3 regions of the Paenibacillus sp. 1-8 genome follow, and region 2 is predicted to be linked to each of the others. Evidence: a T-box and tRNA genes for the amino acid it is inferred to sense, from the RefSeq annotation. Region 2 holds a T-box; the other regions hold tRNA genes.
What was found. A T-box is a leader RNA that pairs with one kind of tRNA and senses whether it is charged. The one in region 2 lies ahead of tyrS (tyrosine--tRNA ligase), so its partner is inferred to be a tRNA-Tyr.

Region 1: it has a tRNA-Tyr gene. The T-box ahead of tyrS (tyrosine--tRNA ligase) is inferred to sense a tRNA for this amino acid. The anticodon was not compared.
Region 3: it has a tRNA-Tyr gene. The T-box ahead of tyrS (tyrosine--tRNA ligase) is inferred to sense a tRNA for this amino acid. The anticodon was not compared.

The regions. Positions count from the first base shown of each region.
Region 1 is NZ_CM149995.1:514,761-516,988, forward strand. It holds tRNA gene AC0WRU_RS02315 (tRNA-Ser) at 71-162, shown strand; tRNA gene AC0WRU_RS02320 (tRNA-Glu) at 181-252, shown strand; tRNA gene AC0WRU_RS02325 (tRNA-Val) at 259-334, shown strand; tRNA gene AC0WRU_RS02330 (tRNA-Met) at 366-439, shown strand; tRNA gene AC0WRU_RS02335 (tRNA-Asp) at 464-540, shown strand; tRNA gene AC0WRU_RS02340 (tRNA-Phe) at 622-694, shown strand; tRNA gene AC0WRU_RS02345 (tRNA-Thr) at 720-795, shown strand; tRNA gene AC0WRU_RS02350 (tRNA-Tyr) at 800-885, shown strand; tRNA gene AC0WRU_RS02355 (tRNA-His) at 906-978, shown strand; tRNA gene AC0WRU_RS02360 (tRNA-Gln) at 995-1,069, shown strand; tRNA gene AC0WRU_RS02365 (tRNA-Lys) at 1,074-1,149, shown strand; tRNA gene AC0WRU_RS02370 (tRNA-Leu) at 1,164-1,250, shown strand; tRNA gene AC0WRU_RS02375 (tRNA-Gly) at 1,257-1,331, shown strand; tRNA gene AC0WRU_RS02380 (tRNA-Cys) at 1,342-1,413, shown strand; tRNA gene AC0WRU_RS02385 (tRNA-Arg) at 1,440-1,516, shown strand; tRNA gene AC0WRU_RS02390 (tRNA-Pro) at 1,539-1,612, shown strand; tRNA gene AC0WRU_RS02395 (tRNA-Gly) at 1,622-1,692, shown strand; gene AC0WRU_RS02400 (PAS domain-containing sensor histidine kinase) at 1,804-2,228, opposite strand, start outside.
Region 2 is NZ_CM149995.1:3,295,269-3,297,496, reverse strand. It holds gene AC0WRU_RS14960 (transglycosylase domain-containing protein) at 1-432, opposite strand, end outside; T-box leader at 568-836, shown strand; gene tyrS (tyrosine--tRNA ligase) at 902-2,155, shown strand.
Region 3 is NZ_CM149995.1:4,420,638-4,422,865, reverse strand. It holds rRNA gene AC0WRU_RS20475 (23S ribosomal RNA) at 1-431, shown strand, start outside; tRNA gene AC0WRU_RS20470 (tRNA-Asn) at 498-573, shown strand; tRNA gene AC0WRU_RS20465 (tRNA-Ser) at 577-668, shown strand; tRNA gene AC0WRU_RS20460 (tRNA-Glu) at 686-757, shown strand; tRNA gene AC0WRU_RS20455 (tRNA-Val) at 827-902, shown strand; tRNA gene AC0WRU_RS20450 (tRNA-Met) at 930-1,003, shown strand; tRNA gene AC0WRU_RS20445 (tRNA-Asp) at 1,029-1,105, shown strand; tRNA gene AC0WRU_RS20440 (tRNA-Phe) at 1,145-1,217, shown strand; tRNA gene AC0WRU_RS20435 (tRNA-Thr) at 1,240-1,315, shown strand; tRNA gene AC0WRU_RS20430 (tRNA-Tyr) at 1,321-1,406, shown strand; tRNA gene AC0WRU_RS20425 (tRNA-Trp) at 1,414-1,487, shown strand; tRNA gene AC0WRU_RS20420 (tRNA-His) at 1,510-1,582, shown strand; tRNA gene AC0WRU_RS20415 (tRNA-Gln) at 1,595-1,669, shown strand; tRNA gene AC0WRU_RS20410 (tRNA-Gly) at 1,677-1,748, shown strand; tRNA gene AC0WRU_RS20405 (tRNA-Cys) at 1,761-1,834, shown strand; tRNA gene AC0WRU_RS20400 (tRNA-Leu) at 1,846-1,924, shown strand; partial or broken gene AC0WRU_RS20395 (MFS transporter) at 2,022-2,228, shown strand, end outside.

The DNA.
Region 1 (2,228 bases), 2.7 Mb from region 2:
GTAACTGAGCTGGTTGAGGCCTACGATTCATTTCAGTGAGGTTAAGGATGTAATCTCTATGCTGCTTGTTGGAGAGATACCCAAGTGGCTATAAGGGGACCCTCTGCTAAGGGGTTAGACTGCGAAAGTGGTGCGAGGGTTCGAATCCCTCTCTCTCCGCCAGATATTATTTATTGTTAAGGCCCGTTGGTCAAGCGGTTAAGACACCTCCCTTTCACGGAGGTAACAGGGGTTCGATTCCCCTACGGGTCATAGTATGGAGGCTTAGCTCAGCTGGGAGAGCATCTGCCTTACAAGCAGAGGGTCGGGGGTTCGAACCCCTCAGCCTCCACCATTTATGTTATACAAGTATTCCCTTTTAATGTCGCGGGGTGGAGCAGTTCGGTAGCTCGTCGGGCTCATAACCCGAAGGTCACAGGTTCAAATCCTGTCCCCGCAATTGATTTTCCTTAGGATTATCTATGGAACTGTGGTGTAGAGGCCTAACATGCCTGCCTGTCACGCAGGAGATCGCGGGTTCGAATCCCGTCAGTTCCGCCATTTTATGAAATATATAACTGGCATTTTTGTGTATTCTACATATAATGTGGGTTTGTATATTACAGATATAAAACAATATATGGCTCGGTAGCTCAGTCGGTAGAGCAGAGGACTGAAAATCCTCGTGTCGGCGGTTCGATTCCGTCCCGAGCCACCTTTCAAGTGGGAATGAGTAATGTGCCGGTGTAGCTCAACTGGTAGAGCAACTGACTTGTAATCAGTAGGTTGGGGGTTCAAGTCCTCTCGCCGGCACCATTTTGGAGGATTAGCGAAGTGGCCAAACGCATCAGACTGTAAATCTGCTCCCTTACGGGTTCGGTGGTTCGAATCCATCATCCTCCACCAGTCTTTTCATAATCATTATGGCGGTCGTGGCGAAGTGGTTAACGCACCGGACTGTGACTCCGGCATTCGTGGGTTCAAGCCCCATCGGCCGCCCTTTATTTTCATTTAATGGGGATTAGCCAAGCGGTAAGGCAACGGACTTTGACTCCGTCATGCATAGGTTCAAATCCTATATCCCCAGCCATTAAGAGCCATTAGCTCAGCTGGTAGAGCACCTGACTTTTAATCAGGGTGTCGAAGGTTCGAATCCTTCATGGCTCACCATTTATATTTATTTTGCGGTCGTGGCGGAATTGGCAGACGCGCACGGTTCAGGTCCGTGTGGGCTAACCCCCGTGGAGGTTCGAGTCCTCTCGACCGCACCATATTTTGCGGACGTGGCTCAGCGGTAGAGCATCGCCTTGCCAAGGCGAGGGTCGCGGGTTCGATTCCCGTCGTCCGCTCCATTATCCATTCGGCGCCATAGCCAAGTGGTAAGGCAAAGCTCTGCAAAAGCTTCATTCCCCAGTTCAAATCTGGGTGGCGCCTTTACTGCTTATTATGGATTACATTTTGCGCCCTTAGCTCAGCTGGATAGAGCGTTTGACTACGAATCAAAAGGCCGGGAGTTCGAATCTCTCAGGGCGCGCCATTTTCTTAAAAATGTATAATATCGGGATGTAGCTCAGCTTGGTAGAGCACCTGGTTTGGGACCAGGGGGTCGCATGTTCAAATCGTGTCATCCCGATACTGATTTGCGGGTGTAGTTCAATGGTAGAACTCCAGCCTTCCAAGCTGGTAGCGTGGGTTCGATTCCCATCACCCGCTTTTTGCTATAGCGGATTCTTGTTGCCTCAGTGGTGACACCTTATAAATAAAGAGAGCCTGTCTGGGGACAGCGCTCTCTCTTTTTTTTTGTTTATTTATGCTGCTATATCTTTACACAGGAGTGGTCAGTTGGATGGAGGTCCCATGTTCCGGTGCAGAGGTTACGCTGATCCATCCTCCTACGCCCCTGGCTCGTTCCTCCATGCTGAACAGTCCCACGCCTTTCCCTTGAGATTGCTCAGAGAATCCGATACCCTCATCCCAAATGGTCACTTGTATGACCTCACCCTGATCCTCTACGTCGACATGTGCCTCTGCTACGTCTGCATATTTGGCTATATTCGTTAATGCCTCCTGTACAATCCGATAAATTGCTATTTCCTTGCGAATATCGAGGCGTTTACGTAGAGTGCATTGAAAATGCACCTCAATCCCGTAATGAGAACAGAAGTTTTCAATATAGGTCCGTATGGCTGGTACGACGCCCAAATCATCTAGAACTGAGGGGCGAAGTTCCCACGCCAGTCCGCGGACAT
Region 2 (2,228 bases):
GGTTTGTACGGATTCATGCAGCGCTTTTTGTTTTATAGCCCGCAGCGTTCCCGACAGATCGACACCTTTATGCTCGTAAAAATGGTTATCTTCAATAGCAATGACTGCGTTAATAACGAGTTGCGGAATCTCCTTAAACGTGACAGGACGTCGATCTTCTTCTGTCCGGAGCTGTCCGATAGGGGAGCCATCATTGAAATAAGCGAAGCCTGTAATGGCATTTTTGTCTATTTCCTGTTCAATCATGGATCTGGAGCGTACAGGCTCGCTTTTCACGATAGAGGCTACATAGCCGGCTGCGGCTCCTCCTGCGAACAGCGCTCCCATAAAACCGATGATGACGACCCACTTTATGACACGGCCGAGCCTCCGCATGGTTGTCCGTAAGCGGGAAGGCTTTGGCTCTGACACATTGTTTTTTTCTTCAACCATTAAGTCTTCCTCCTTTATAACAGCCATTATTATAGCATAAAATTACAAAATGAACCCATATGCTAAAAAGCCTGTCTTTTGGTGTCGTTGACTCTATAAAAGTGGTGTGTTATAAATAGGTCAAAGTAAATATCGTGAAAAGCAGAGAAAGACTTCAGTAGAAGGTGGAATCACGTTGTGCAGAGAGCCGATGGTTGGTGCGAATCGGTAACGACCCTCCTTTGAATTACCGTCTGGAGCTGTCTGGATGAATGGTAGAGCTTTTGCAGATTTGCGAAGCTGACCATAGTAATCCAGTACCGGGTGTAGGCCCGTTATAGGAATGAAGTGAAAGAAACGCTTGTCTTTGGCATACGTTTCTTTAATTAGGGTGGTAACGCGAGCAGCTCCTTCTCGTCCCTTGGGATGAAAGGGGCTTTTTGGTTTGTTTAATATGTAATATTTTGGATAAAAACAGGAGGTATACAGAATGAAGTGGGAAGAAATGAAGCCTGAGCAGCAGGCAGAGGTAGAACGCCAATTAAATGTGATTCAACGCGGTGTGGCAGAAATTGTACCGGAGGACGAGCTGAAGCGTAAGGTTATTAAATCGGTCGTTAGCGGTGAGCCGCTCCAAATTAAATTAGGACTTGACCCATCTGCGCCGGATATTCACATCGGGCATACGGTCGTTATGCATAAGCTGCGCCAGTTTCAGGAGCTTGGTCATCAGGTACAACTTATCATCGGTGATTTTACGGGCAAGATTGGTGATCCGACAGGCAAATCGGAAACTCGTAAGCAACTGACCGAGGAAGATGTCCAGCGCAATGCCCAGACGTATAAGGAGCAGATATTCAAAATTCTGGACCCCGAAAAAACAAAGGTATACTACAATTCCCATTGGTTGGCTCCCATGTCTTTTGCCGATGTGGTAACACTGGCCGCTAAAGTAACTGTCGCACGTATGCTGGAACGGGATGACTTTACGAAAAGATACCAAAACGGCTTGCCGATCAGCATCCATGAATTTTTCTACCCGTTGATGCAAGGGATGGATTCCGTGGAACTCCGAAGCGATATCGAGCTGGGGGGTACAGATCAAAAGTTCAATTTGCTGATGGGCAGAACTCTGCAAAAGGAGTACGGAGTGGAGCCACAGGCCACCATTACGTTGCCACTGCTTGAAGGGCTGGATGGCGTGCAGAAGATGAGCAAAAGCCTGGGCAACTACATTGGTGTCGATGAGGAGCCGAACGAAATCTACGGAAAATCCATGTCGGTTCCTGATGAACTGATGCTTAAATATTTTGAGCTGGCAACAGATTTGAACAATGAGGAACTGGCTGAGCTGGCGGAAGGCATTAAGAACGGTTCAGTGCATCCGCGTGACGCCAAAATGAAGCTGGCTGGAACGCTGGTACGTATGTACCACGGTAAGGAAGCAGAGGAAGCAGCGAAGCAGCATTTTGTGACCGTATTCCAGCAAAGAGCGCTGCCTGACGATATTGAAGAGTTCACTTTGACGGCCGATCATTTGGAAGATGGCGGCATCCGTGTCATCCAATTGTTGACTCATTTGGGCTTTGCGGCTTCCAATGGTGAAGCCAAACGCAGCATTCAACAGGGCTCGGTCAAAATTAATGAAGAGAAATGGACCGATGTAAACGAAGCATACACGCCGCAGGAAGGCGATATTGTGCAAGTGGGTAAACGTAAGTTTGCCAAAATCAAGCTGGGCTGATAAAAATGTGAGATACATGGCGGGAGAGAGGTAGTCCTGCGTTCAATTTAGTCTACATCGCTGGACTTCTCCA
Region 3 (2,228 bases), 1.1 Mb from region 2:
CTCCCCCAAGAGTCCACATCGACGGGGAGGTTTGGCACCTCGATGTCGGCTCATCGCATCCTGGGGCTGAAGTAGGTCCCAAGGGTTGGGCTGTTCGCCCATTAAAGCGGTACGCGAGCTGGGTTCAGAACGTCGTGAGACAGTTCGGTCCCTATCTGTCGTGGGCGTAGGAAATTTGAGAGGAGCTGTCCTTAGTACGAGAGGACCGGGATGGACGTACCGCTGGTGTACCAGTTGTTCCGCCAGGAGCACCGCTGGGTAGCTATGTACGGAAGGGATAAGCGCTGAAAGCATCTAAGCGTGAAGCCCCCCTCAAGATGAGATTTCCCAGTATGTAAGACCCCTTGAAGACGACGAGGTAGATAGGTTGGGGGTGGAAGTGCAGTAATGCATGGAGCTGACCAATACTAATCGGTCGAGGGCTTATCCTAAGATAAGACGCAATGGAGTTTCGGATCCAGTTTTCAGGGTGTAACCTTGAAACAAATGTCTGTTATTCCCTGATAGCTCAGTTGGTAGAGCACTCGACTGTTAATCGAGTTGTCACAGGTTCGAGTCCTGTTCGGGGAGCCATATGGAGAGGTGTCCGAGTTGGCCGAAGGAGCACGATTGGAAATCGTGTAGGCGCCAAAAGCGTCTCGAGGGTTCGAATCCCTCTCTCTCCGCCAGATATTATTTATTGTGTGGCCCGTTGGTCAAGCGGTTAAGACACCTCCCTTTCACGGAGGTAACAGGGGTTCGATTCCCCTACGGGTCATTAACTATTCTATAAAAGAGCTTGAAATAAAAAGCTTCTAATGGTATAATATGTGAAGTGTTGCGTTGTGGAGGCTTAGCTCAGCTGGGAGAGCATCTGCCTTACAAGCAGAGGGTCGGGGGTTCGAGCCCCTCAGCCTCCACCACTTGGAAAATTGAATACTTATTATTGTCGCGGGGTGGAGCAGTTCGGTAGCTCGTCGGGCTCATAACCCGAAGGTCACAGGTTCAAATCCTGTCCCCGCAATTAATTTCCCTTAGGAAATACCCTTGGAACTGTGGTGTAGAGGCCTAACATGCCTGCCTGTCACGCAGGAGATCGCGGGTTCGAATCCCGTCAGTTCCGCCATTTTAGTAATACAATGTTTGTCGAAGAGCCTTAGAATAAGGCTCGGTAGCTCAGTCGGTAGAGCAGAGGACTGAAAATCCTCGTGTCGGCGGTTCGATTCCGTCCCGAGCCACTTTTAATTGAATAATTTATGCGCCGGTGTAGCTCAACTGGTAGAGCAACTGACTTGTAATCAGTAGGTTGGGGGTTCAAGTCCTCTCGCCGGCACCATTTTTGGAGGATTAGCGAAGTGGCCAAACGCATCAGACTGTAAATCTGCTCCCTTACGGGTTCGGTGGTTCGAATCCATCATCCTCCACCAGTTTTATAGGGGCATAGTTTAAAGGTAGAACAACGGTCTCCAAAACCGTTGGTGTGGGTTCAATTCCTGCTGCCCCTGCCAAATTTTTTTTTTTGTCTTTGCGGCGATCGTGGCGAAGTGGTTAACGCACCGGACTGTGACTCCGGCATTCGTGGGTTCAAGCCCCATCGGTCGCCCTTTACCTTTAGTGGGGATTAGCCAAGCGGTAAGGCAACGGACTTTGACTCCGTCATGCATAGGTTCAAATCCTATATCCCCAGCCATCTTAATGCGGACGTGGCTCAGCGGTAGAGCATCGCCTTGCCAAGGCGAGGGTCGCGGGTTCGATTCCCGTCGTCCGCTTCGTTATACTTTGGCGCCATAGCCAAGTGGTAAGGCAAAGCTCTGCAAAAGCTTTATCCCCAGTTCGAGTCTGGGTGGCGCCTCCATAATTATATATGCCGGCGTGGCGGAATGGCAGACGCGCTCGACTCAAAATCGAGTGGGAAACCGTGGAGGTTCGAGTCCTCTCGCCGGTATACCAAAAAGAGTTATGAAATTGCTGATATCAGTAATTTCATAACTCTTTTTTCTTTAGATTTTAATCATAATACTGGCTGCAATTTTTAATACATAATAAGTGAGCTAGGGATGAAACGTTCCTCGATGGGACTGATGATTGCTGTTTTTGCGCTGACACAGCTTTTATTATCACCATTGTCAGGAAAGTAGTCTGACCGTTATGGACGCAAAAAGTTGATTGTTACTGGGATGTTCATCTTCATGTTATCTGAGTTTGTTATTGGACTTGGGAGTTCCATTCCTATCTTGTTTGTTGCACGG